Regions from separate parts of the Micromonospora sp. NPDC023966 genome, predicted to be linked through region 1. Evidence: predicted binding sites of a transcription regulator. Region 1 holds the regulator's gene; the other holds the start of a gene.
What was found. The regulator HrcA, encoded in region 1, represses chaperone genes, less so after heat shock. The targets are predictions, from matches to a motif close to GGTTNGCACNCTCNNNNNGAGNGTGCNAACC.
Positions count from the first base shown of each region.

Region 2: a site for HrcA is predicted at 2,504-2,534, ahead of groES (co-chaperone GroES). Genes of this name have one in related genera too.

Region 1 is NZ_JBEZZJ010000018.1:35,051-39,454, reverse strand. It holds gene AB0F68_RS22370 (enoyl-CoA hydratase-related protein) at 1-81, opposite strand, end outside; gene hemW (radical SAM family heme chaperone HemW) at 101-1,324, shown strand; gene AB0F68_RS22360 (DUF4870 domain-containing protein) at 1,369-1,950, opposite strand; gene hrcA (heat-inducible transcriptional repressor HrcA) at 2,182-3,204, shown strand; gene dnaJ (molecular chaperone DnaJ) at 3,279-4,404, shown strand, end outside.
Region 2 is NZ_JBEZZJ010000053.1:2,591-6,994, reverse strand. It holds gene AB0F68_RS33655 (molybdopterin-dependent oxidoreductase) at 1-216, opposite strand, end outside; gene groL (chaperonin GroEL) at 341-1,984, opposite strand; gene groES (co-chaperone GroES) at 2,055-2,369, opposite strand; gene AB0F68_RS33640 (helix-turn-helix transcriptional regulator) at 2,701-3,501, shown strand; gene AB0F68_RS33635 (DUF397 domain-containing protein) at 3,492-3,683, shown strand; gene AB0F68_RS33630 (methyltransferase domain-containing protein) at 3,850-4,404, shown strand, end outside.

The sequences.
Region 1 (4,404 bases):
GCGGTTGTGCGGGCTGTCCAGGGTGAGGGTGGTCACCCCACGGGCCGTGGCGACCCGCACGAGAGCGTCCGGAGAGGTCATGCCGGGCACACTAGTGGCCATGCCCGGCGTCCTTCCAGAAGGCGAACCCGTCCCGCGCGACGGGGCGCTGCCCGCTGCCGCCCGCCGCGCCGTCGGCGCGCGTGGCTTCGGGGTGTACGTGCACGTCCCGTTCTGCGCCAGCCGGTGCGGCTACTGCGACTTCAACACCTACACGGCGGCCGAGCTGGGCGGCGGGGCCGGCCGGGAGACGTACGCCGACACCGTGCTGGCCGAGCTGGCCCTCGCCGGCCGGGTGCTGGGCGACACCCCGCCGCCCCGGGTGGACACCGTCTTCGTCGGCGGCGGCACGCCCACCCTGCTCCCCGCCGACGACCTGGCCCGGATCCTCGACGGCATCGACCGCACCTGGGGGCTGGCCGCCGACGCCGAGGTGACCACCGAGGCCAATCCCGAGACGGTCACCCCGGAATCGCTCAAGACGCTGCGGGCCGCCGGCTACACCCGGATCTCGCTGGGCATGCAGTCCGCGGCCCCGGGGGTGCTGGCGATCCTCGACCGGCAGCACAGCGCCGGTCGGGCCACCGCCGCCGCGCTGGAGGCACGGGACGCCGGGTTCGACCACGTGAACCTGGACCTGATCTATGGCACGCCGGGGGAGAGCGCCGAGGACTTCGCCGCCTCGCTGGACCAGGTGGTCGCGGCGGGGGTGGACCACGTCAGCGCGTACGCCCTGATCGTGGAGGACGGCACCCGGCTGGCCGCGCGGATGCGCCGCGGCGAGCTGCCGTACCCCAGCGACGACGTGGCGGCGGACCGCTACCTGGCCGCGGAGGCGGCCCTCACCGCGGCCGGCTTCTCCTGGTACGAGGTCTCCAACTGGGCCCGCTCGGCGGCGGCCCGGTGCCGGCACAACCTGCTCTACTGGACCGGCGCCGACTGGTGGGGCCTCGGCCCGGGGGCGCACAGCCACGTCGGCGGGGTGCGCTGGTGGAACGTCAAGCACCCGACGGCGTACGCGCAGCGGCTGGCCGCCGGGGAGTCACCCGGCCTGGCCCGGGAGCTGCTCACCGCCGACGAGGCGCACATGGAGGACGTGATGCTGCGGCTGCGGCTCTCCGCCGGGCTGCCCCTGTCCGGGCTGGACGAGGCGGGCCGGGCGGGCGCCGAGCGGGCGCGGGCCGACGGCCTGCTGGACGCCGGCGCGTACGCGGCCGGGCGGGCCGTGCTCACCCTGCGCGGCCGGCTGCTCGCCGACGCGGTCGTCCGCGACCTGTTGCCCTGACCGGGCCCGGCCGGCTCCCGGAGGGGGAGCCGGCCGGGACGGGGTCACTTGATCAGGCTGGCCGACATCGGGTAGCGGTAGAGCTGCCCCTCGTTGGCCTTCACCCCGGCCAGGATGCCGAAGATGATGCCGATGATCATCGCGCCGAATCCGATCACGAAGCCGATCAGGATGCAGGCGAGGATCCAGCCGACCAGCGCGATGATCGACCAGATGAGCTGGAAGTTGAGCGCGGCGATCGCGTGCGCGCGGACGGTCGGCGACTGGTTGCCGCGGGCGAGCAGGGCGATCAGCGGGGCCACCCAGCCCAGCACGCCGCCGCCGACGAACATCCCGGCCGCCCCGCCGAAGTGCGCGACCAGGGCCCAGGTCTTGTCGTCGTTGTTGGCGTAGCCGGCGGGCGCCCCGTACGCGCCGCCGCCCGGGTAGCCGGCGCCCGGCGGGGGGTAGCCGCCCGGCGGATAGCCACCGGGCGGGGGATAGCCGCCCGGCGCCGGTGCCCCGGACAGTGGTGCGGTGGGAGGCTCGTCCGCCGACGACGAGCCGTACGGTGCCGACGGCGGGGTCGCCTCCGGCGGCGGGGCGCCGGAGTCCCCCGCTCCTGGAGGGCGAGGAGGTTCAGTCATGGACGTCACGGTAGGTCCCGCAGGCAAGGGCAGACCAGAGCGGGATCGCCCGGGATGTCCGGCTGTTCGACCCTGGCGGGTCGGATGTGCGGCGAGCCGCACCGGAGGTGCGTCGCTGATCATCGCGTCGGCGGGCACGCCGACGTAGACTGGCACTCGCTACAGTCGAGTGCCAGATGCCCGGCGGACGCCGCCCGCCGGTGCGGACGACGTGCGTCAGGAGGTGGGGAGATGGGTCTCGACGACCGTAAGCTCGCCGTGCTGCGCGCGATCGTCGAGGACTACGTCGCCACGCAGGAGCCGGTCGGCAGCAAGGCCCTGGTCGAGCGCCACCAGCTGGGCGTCTCCCCGGCGACCGTCCGCAACGACATGGCGGTGCTGGAGGAGGAGGGCTACATCCGGCAGCCGCACACCAGCGCCGGCCGGGTGCCCACCGACCGCGGCTATCGGCTCTTCGTCGACCGGCTCTCCCGGGTCAAGCCGCTCAGCCCGGCCGAGCGCCGGGCCATCGAGCGTTTCCTGGTCGGCGCGGTCGACCTGGACGACGTGGTGCACCGCACCGTCCGGCTGCTGGCCCAGCTCACCCGGCAGGTCGCCGTGGTGCAGTACCCCAGCCTGGCCCGCTCCAAGGTACGCCACCTGGAGCTGGTGCCGATCTCCACCACCCGGCTGATGGTCGTCATGATCGCCGACACCGGCCGGGTCGAGCAGCGGCTGGTCGAGCTGCCCGGGCCGGTCGCCGTCGAGGACGTGACCGACCTGCGCCGGCTGGTCAACGAGAAGCTGGTCGGCAGTCGGCTCTCCGACACCCCGCCGCTGGTGCAGGCCCTGGTCGACGAGTCCACCCCGCAGCTGCGCCCGGCCATGGCCACGCTCTCCAGCGTGCTGCTGGAGACGCTGGTCGAGCGGCACGAGGAGCGCATCGCGCTGGCCGGCACGGCCAACCTCACCCGCGGCGGCCTGCTCGACTTCCAGGGTTCGCTGCGCCCGATCCTCGAGGCGCTCGAGGAGGAAGTCGTGCTGCTCAAGCTGATCGGGGAGGCCGAGCCGAGCACCACCCGAGTGCTCATCGGCGACGAGAACGAGATCGACAACCTGCGCGCGGCCTCGATCGTCAGCACCGGCTACGGCCCGGGCAGCACGATCGTGGGTGGTCTCGGCGTGCTCGGCCCGACCCGGATGGACTACCCCGGCACCATCGCCACGGTGAGGGCCGTGGCACGCTACGTGGGCGAACTGCTGGCCCAGAACTGACCAGTCAGGGCCGTCGGCCGGCTCCGGCCGACGACCGGCGCAAACGCGAGACGAACATGAGGACACCGAACGCAGTGGCCAGGGACTACTACGGCATTCTCGGCGTGAGCCGGGACGCCTCCGACGACGAGATCAAGCGCGCCTACCGCAAGCTGGCGCGGCAGTTCCACCCGGACGTGAATCCGGACCCGGAGGCACAGGAGAAGTTCAAGGACATCAACGCCGCGTACGAGGTCCTCTCGGACGATCGGAAACGGCAGATCGTCGACCTGGGCGGCGACCCGCTCGCCCCGGGCGGCGGGGGCGCGGGAGGCCCGGGTGGTCCGGGCGGCACCGGCCCGTTCGTCGGCTTCCAGGACATCATGGACGCGTTCTTCGGCGGCGCCGCGGGCGGCAGCCGGGGCCCGCGGCCGCGTACCCGGCCGGGCGCCGACGCGATCCTGCGGCTGGAGCTGGACCTGAACGAGACGGCGTTCGGCGTCGAGGCGCCGATCACCGTCGACACCGCCGTGCTCTGCACCACCTGCTCCGGCGCCGGCACCGCGGCCGGCACCCACCTGGCCACCTGCGAGGCGTGCGGCGGCCGGGGCGAGGTGCAGTCGGTGCAGCGGACCTTCCTCGGCCAGGTGGTCTCCGCCCGGCCGTGCACGGTCTGCCAGGGCTACGGCACCACCATCCCGCACCCCTGCCCGACCTGCGCGGGCGACGGCCGGGTGCGCACCCGCCGCTCGCTCACCGTCAAGATCCCGGCGGGCGTCGAGGACGGCATGCGGATCCGGCTGGCCCAGCAGGGCGAGGTGGGTCCGGGCGGCGGCACCGCCGGCGACCTCTACGTGGAGATCCACGAGCGGCCGCACGACGTCTACTCGCGCAAGGGCGACGACCTGCACTGCCGGGTCACCGTGCCGATGACCGCCGCCGCGCTCGGCACCCGGCTGACCATCAAGACCCTCGACAGCGAGGAGACGGTCGACGTCAAGTCGGGCACCCAGCCGGGCAGCACGCTGCGGCTGCGCGCCCGGGGCGTGCCGCACCTGCGCGGCACCGGCCGGGGCGACCTCTACGTCCACCTCGACGTGCGGACCCCGACCAAGCTCGACGCCGACCAGGAGCGGATGCTGCGCGACTTCGCCAAGACCCGCGGCGAGGAGGTCGCCGAGCTGAGCAAGCAGGGCGGCTTCTTCTCCCGGATGCGCGACG
Region 2 (4,404 bases), on a different contig from region 1:
ACCCACCAGCAGGGCGATCTTGTCGTACCGGCCGAAGACCGCGATGGCGAACTGCTTGAGCGGCTCGGGCACCACGTCGACCACCAGCCCGCCGACCGCGATCAGCGGCGCGGACCGGGGCCCGGTGAGGACGGCCACCGGTTCGGCCACCCCGATCGCGACGGCCGCCGCGGTGACCCCGGCCAGCGCGGCTCGACCGCGCGAGATGCTGCTCACGGCGACCAGTGTCGTCGGTCGGAGCGCGCGACCGCCAACCTCGTCACCGTTCCGTAAGCGGATACGGGTCAGGGCACACCGCCGGGTGGCGGTGTGCCCTGACGTCAGGCCGTACGGCGCGGGATCAGAAGCCCGGGCCGTGCTGGTGGCCGTGCCCGTGGCCGTGGCCGTGACCGGCGGCGGCCGGCTCGGCCTTCTCCGGCTTCTCCACCACGAGGCTCTCGGTGGTGAGCAGCAGGCCGGCGATCGACGCTGCGTTGGTGACCGCGTTGCGGGTCACCTTCACCGGGTCGAGGATGCCGGACTTGACCAGGTCGACGTACTCGCCGGTGGCGGCGTCGAGGCCGTTGCCCCACTCCTGGCCGGCGACCTTCTGCACCACCACGTAGCCGTCGTGGCCGGCGTTCTGGGCGATCCAGCGCAGCGGCTCGACCAGCGACTTGCGCACGATCGAGACGCCGACCTTCTCGTCACCGGTGAAGCCCAGGTCGTCGTCGAGCACCGGCAGAATCTGGGCCAGGGCGGCGCCGCCACCCGGGACCGTGCCCTCCTCGACCGCGGCCTTGGTCGCGGCGATGGCGTCCTCGATGCGGTGCTTGCGCTCCTTCATCTCGACCTCGGTGGCCGCGCCGACCTTGATCACCGCGATGCCGCCGGAGAGCTTCGCCAGCCGCTCGGCCAGCTTCTCCCGGTCCCACTCGGAGTCCGAGGCCTCGATCTCCTTGCGGATCTGGGCGACCCGGTCGGCGACCTCGGCGGCCTGGCCGCCACCGTCGACGACCGTGGTGTTCTCCTTGTCGACCACCACGCGGCGGGCGGTGCCGAGCACCTCGAGGCCGACCTGGTCGAGCTTGTAGCCCAACTCCGGGGCGACCAGCTCGGCGCCGGTCAGGATCGCCATGTCCTGGAGCATCGCCTTGCGGCGGTCGCCGAAGCCGGGGGCCTTCACGGCGCAGACCTTGATGGTCTTGCGGATCGCGTTGACCACCAGCGTGGACAGGGCCTGGCCCTCGACGTCCTCGGCGATGATGAGCAGCGGCTTGTTGTTCTGGAGAACCTTCTCCAGCAGCGGCAGCAGCTCCTCGATCGCCGAGATCTTCTGCGTGGTGATCAGGATGTACGGGTCCTCAAGGACCGCCTCCTGCCCCTCCACGTCGGTGACGAAGTTCGGCGAGATGAAGCCCTTGTCGAACTGGAGACCCTCGGTCACCTCCAGCTCGGTGGTGAGGGCGGAGCCCTCCTCGACGGTGATGACACCGTCGCGGCCGACCCGCTCCATCGCCTCGGCGATCAGCTCGCCGATGGTGGCGTCCTGCGCGGAGATCGTCGCGACGTGCGCGATCGACTCCTTGTCGGCCACCTCGACGGCCCGGCCGAGCAGCGCCTCGGAGACCTTGGCGGCCGCCGCGTCGATGCCCCGCTTGAGGCCGGCCGGGTTGGTTCCGGCGGTCACGTTGCGCAGGCCCTCGCGGACCATGGCCTGGGCCAGCACGGTCGCGGTGGTGGTCCCGTCGCCGGCGACGTCGTTGGTCTTGGTCGCCACCTCCTTGACCAGCTGCGCGCCGAGGTTCTCGTAGGGGTTGGTGAGCTCGATCTCCTTGGCGATGGTCACGCCGTCGTTGGTGATCGTGGGCGCACCAAACTTCTTGTCCAGGACGACGTTGCGCCCGCGCGGGCCGAGAGTGACCTTGACCGCGTCCGCGAGGGCGTTGACACCGTGCTCCAGCAGGTGCCGGGCGTCGTCCGAGAAGCTCAGGATCTTCGCCATCTGTATCCCTTCGAAGCGTCGTTGCCCCGGCCCGGCGAGCCGGACCGGGGCAACGACACTGATCGGTTGCTTACTTCTCGATGACCGCGAGGACGTCGCGGGCGGAGAGCACCAGGTACTCCTCGCCGGCGTACTTGACCTCGGTGCCGCCGTACTTCGAGTAGAGGACGGTGTCGCCGACCTTGACGTCGATCGGCACGCGGTTGCCCTTGTCGTCGATCCGGCCCGGGCCGACAGCGAGGACGGTGCCCTCCTGCGGCTTCTCCTTGGCGGTGTCGGGGATCACGATGCCCGAGGCGGTGGTGGTCTCGGCCTCGTTCGCCTGGACCACGATGCGGTCCTCGAGCGGCTTGATCGCAACCTTGGTCGCGGTAGTCACGGGCATACCCTCCTGGGGTACTTGGTGTCGTTGCCGGTCGGCACGCCGACCAGCGTCAATCTGCCACATGCCACCGGGCGGGGCCGTCGTCGCGGGTGCCGGTCCGCCTGGCGCTCAACCCCCGGACACCAGGGCCCGGGCGTTGGCACCCTCAGGGTGAGAGTGCTAATCGCAGGTTATTCCTCGGCTAGCACTCCGTCAAGGAGAGTGCCAACGCGCCGCACCTCGTGTCGCCACAGTTCCGCCACTCGTTCCCGCAACACGCCCGGAGCGCCTCGACGTGCGGTGACCGGATCCCTACCTTCCGGAGCCGAAGCCGTCGAGGAAGGAGGGCCGGATGACCCAGGTGCCGACGCTGACGTTCCTGCGTGACCAGCTCCGGCGGGCGCGGCAGGCGCGTGGGCTGAGCCAGGAGGAGCTGGGAAAGCTGGTCAACTACTCGTCGTCGCAGGTCAGCGCGGTGGAGACCGGCGAACGGCCGGTCCGGCCGGACTACGTGGCCCGGGTCGACGCGGTGCTCAAGACCGGCGGCCTCTTCGCCACCATGCTGGAGCTGATCCGGTTCCACGCCGCGCCGGACTGGTTCCGCCCGTGGGAGGAGATCGAACGGGAGGCAACCTCACTCCGCTGGTACGACCCCACCGTCATCCCCGGCCTGCTGCAGACCGAGGGCTATGCGCGGGCGATGCTCAGCATGGGCGGGGCTATGACGATCGAGGAGGTCGAGGCGAGGGTGGTGGCCCGGCTCGCCCGGCAGGCTGTGCTGACCGGCGACCAGCGACCACAGTTCGTCGCGGTGCTGGAGGAGCAGGCGCTGCGCCGACAGGTCGGCGACCGGGCCGCGATGCGCGAGCAGTTGGCGCACCTGCTGGAGGTCGGAGCCGAGCCGAACGTGCAGGTGCGCCTGGTGCCGGCCGGCTCCCCCTGGCACATCGGACTCGGCGGGCCGTTCATCCTGGCCCGCCTCGCGAGCGGCGCCGAGCTGGGCCACCTCGACAACCAACTTCGCGGGCAGACCGTGGACGGCCCGAACGACATTGCCACCCTCGGGCGGCGCTGGGAGACTGTCGCCGGTGAGGCGCTGCCATGCCGACAGTCCGCCCGGCTGATCGAGGAAGTGGTGACGACATGGACCTGAGCCGCGCCTCCTGGCGCAAGGCGTCCCGCAGCAACGCCAACGGTGGTGCCTGCGTCGAGGTCGCCGACGACCTGCCGGGCGTCGTGGCCGTCCGGGACAGCAAGGACCCGACCGGCCCCGTGCTCACCTTCGACCCGGCGAGCTGGCGGGCCTTCGTCGCCGCCGCCCCGGCCCCTCGCTGACCCCACCGTCGGGGTCCGGCCGCCGAGCGCGATCGATCGACTCCAGGTCGCCGACATGGCGGCATCCGCACACCCCGGACACCGCCACCCCGCCGAGCTGGAGTCGATCACGACCATCGCAGGGGTCCGGGCCAGCCGGAGCGGACGCTGCCGGGAGAATGCCCGCGTGGACCTGGATCAGTTCGCCGCCCTGCGTACCCCCGAGGGGTCGGCCGCGCTCGACGCGGCGGCGCGGGTGGCCGGCGGCGACCCGCTGAGGGCGGCGGCCGTGCTCCGCTCCGGCGGGGTGCCGGCGGGCCTCGCGGCGGCGGCGTTGACCCAGGCGGAGCTGCGCCGCCGCGCGGTCGGCAAGTTCGGCCCGGCGGCACTAGGCATGTTCTTCACCCGGGCGGGCCTGGAGCAGGCCACCCGGGGGGTCGTGGCGCGGCGCCGGGCGGAGCGACTGCGCACGGCGGGCGTCGCCACGCTCGCCGATTTGGGCTGCGGCCTCGGGGCGGACGCGCTCGCCGCGGCCCGGGCCGGCATCCGGGTGTACGGCGTCGAGGCCGACCCGCTGACCGCCGCGATGGCCGCCGCGAACGCCGAGGCGGCCGGGCTGGCCGACCGGTTCACGGTGGAGTGCGGGGACGCCACGGCGTTCGACGTGACCCGGGTGGACGGGGTCTTCTGCGACCCGGCCCGGCGGAAGGCCGGCACCGGCCGGCGGATCTTCGACCCGAAC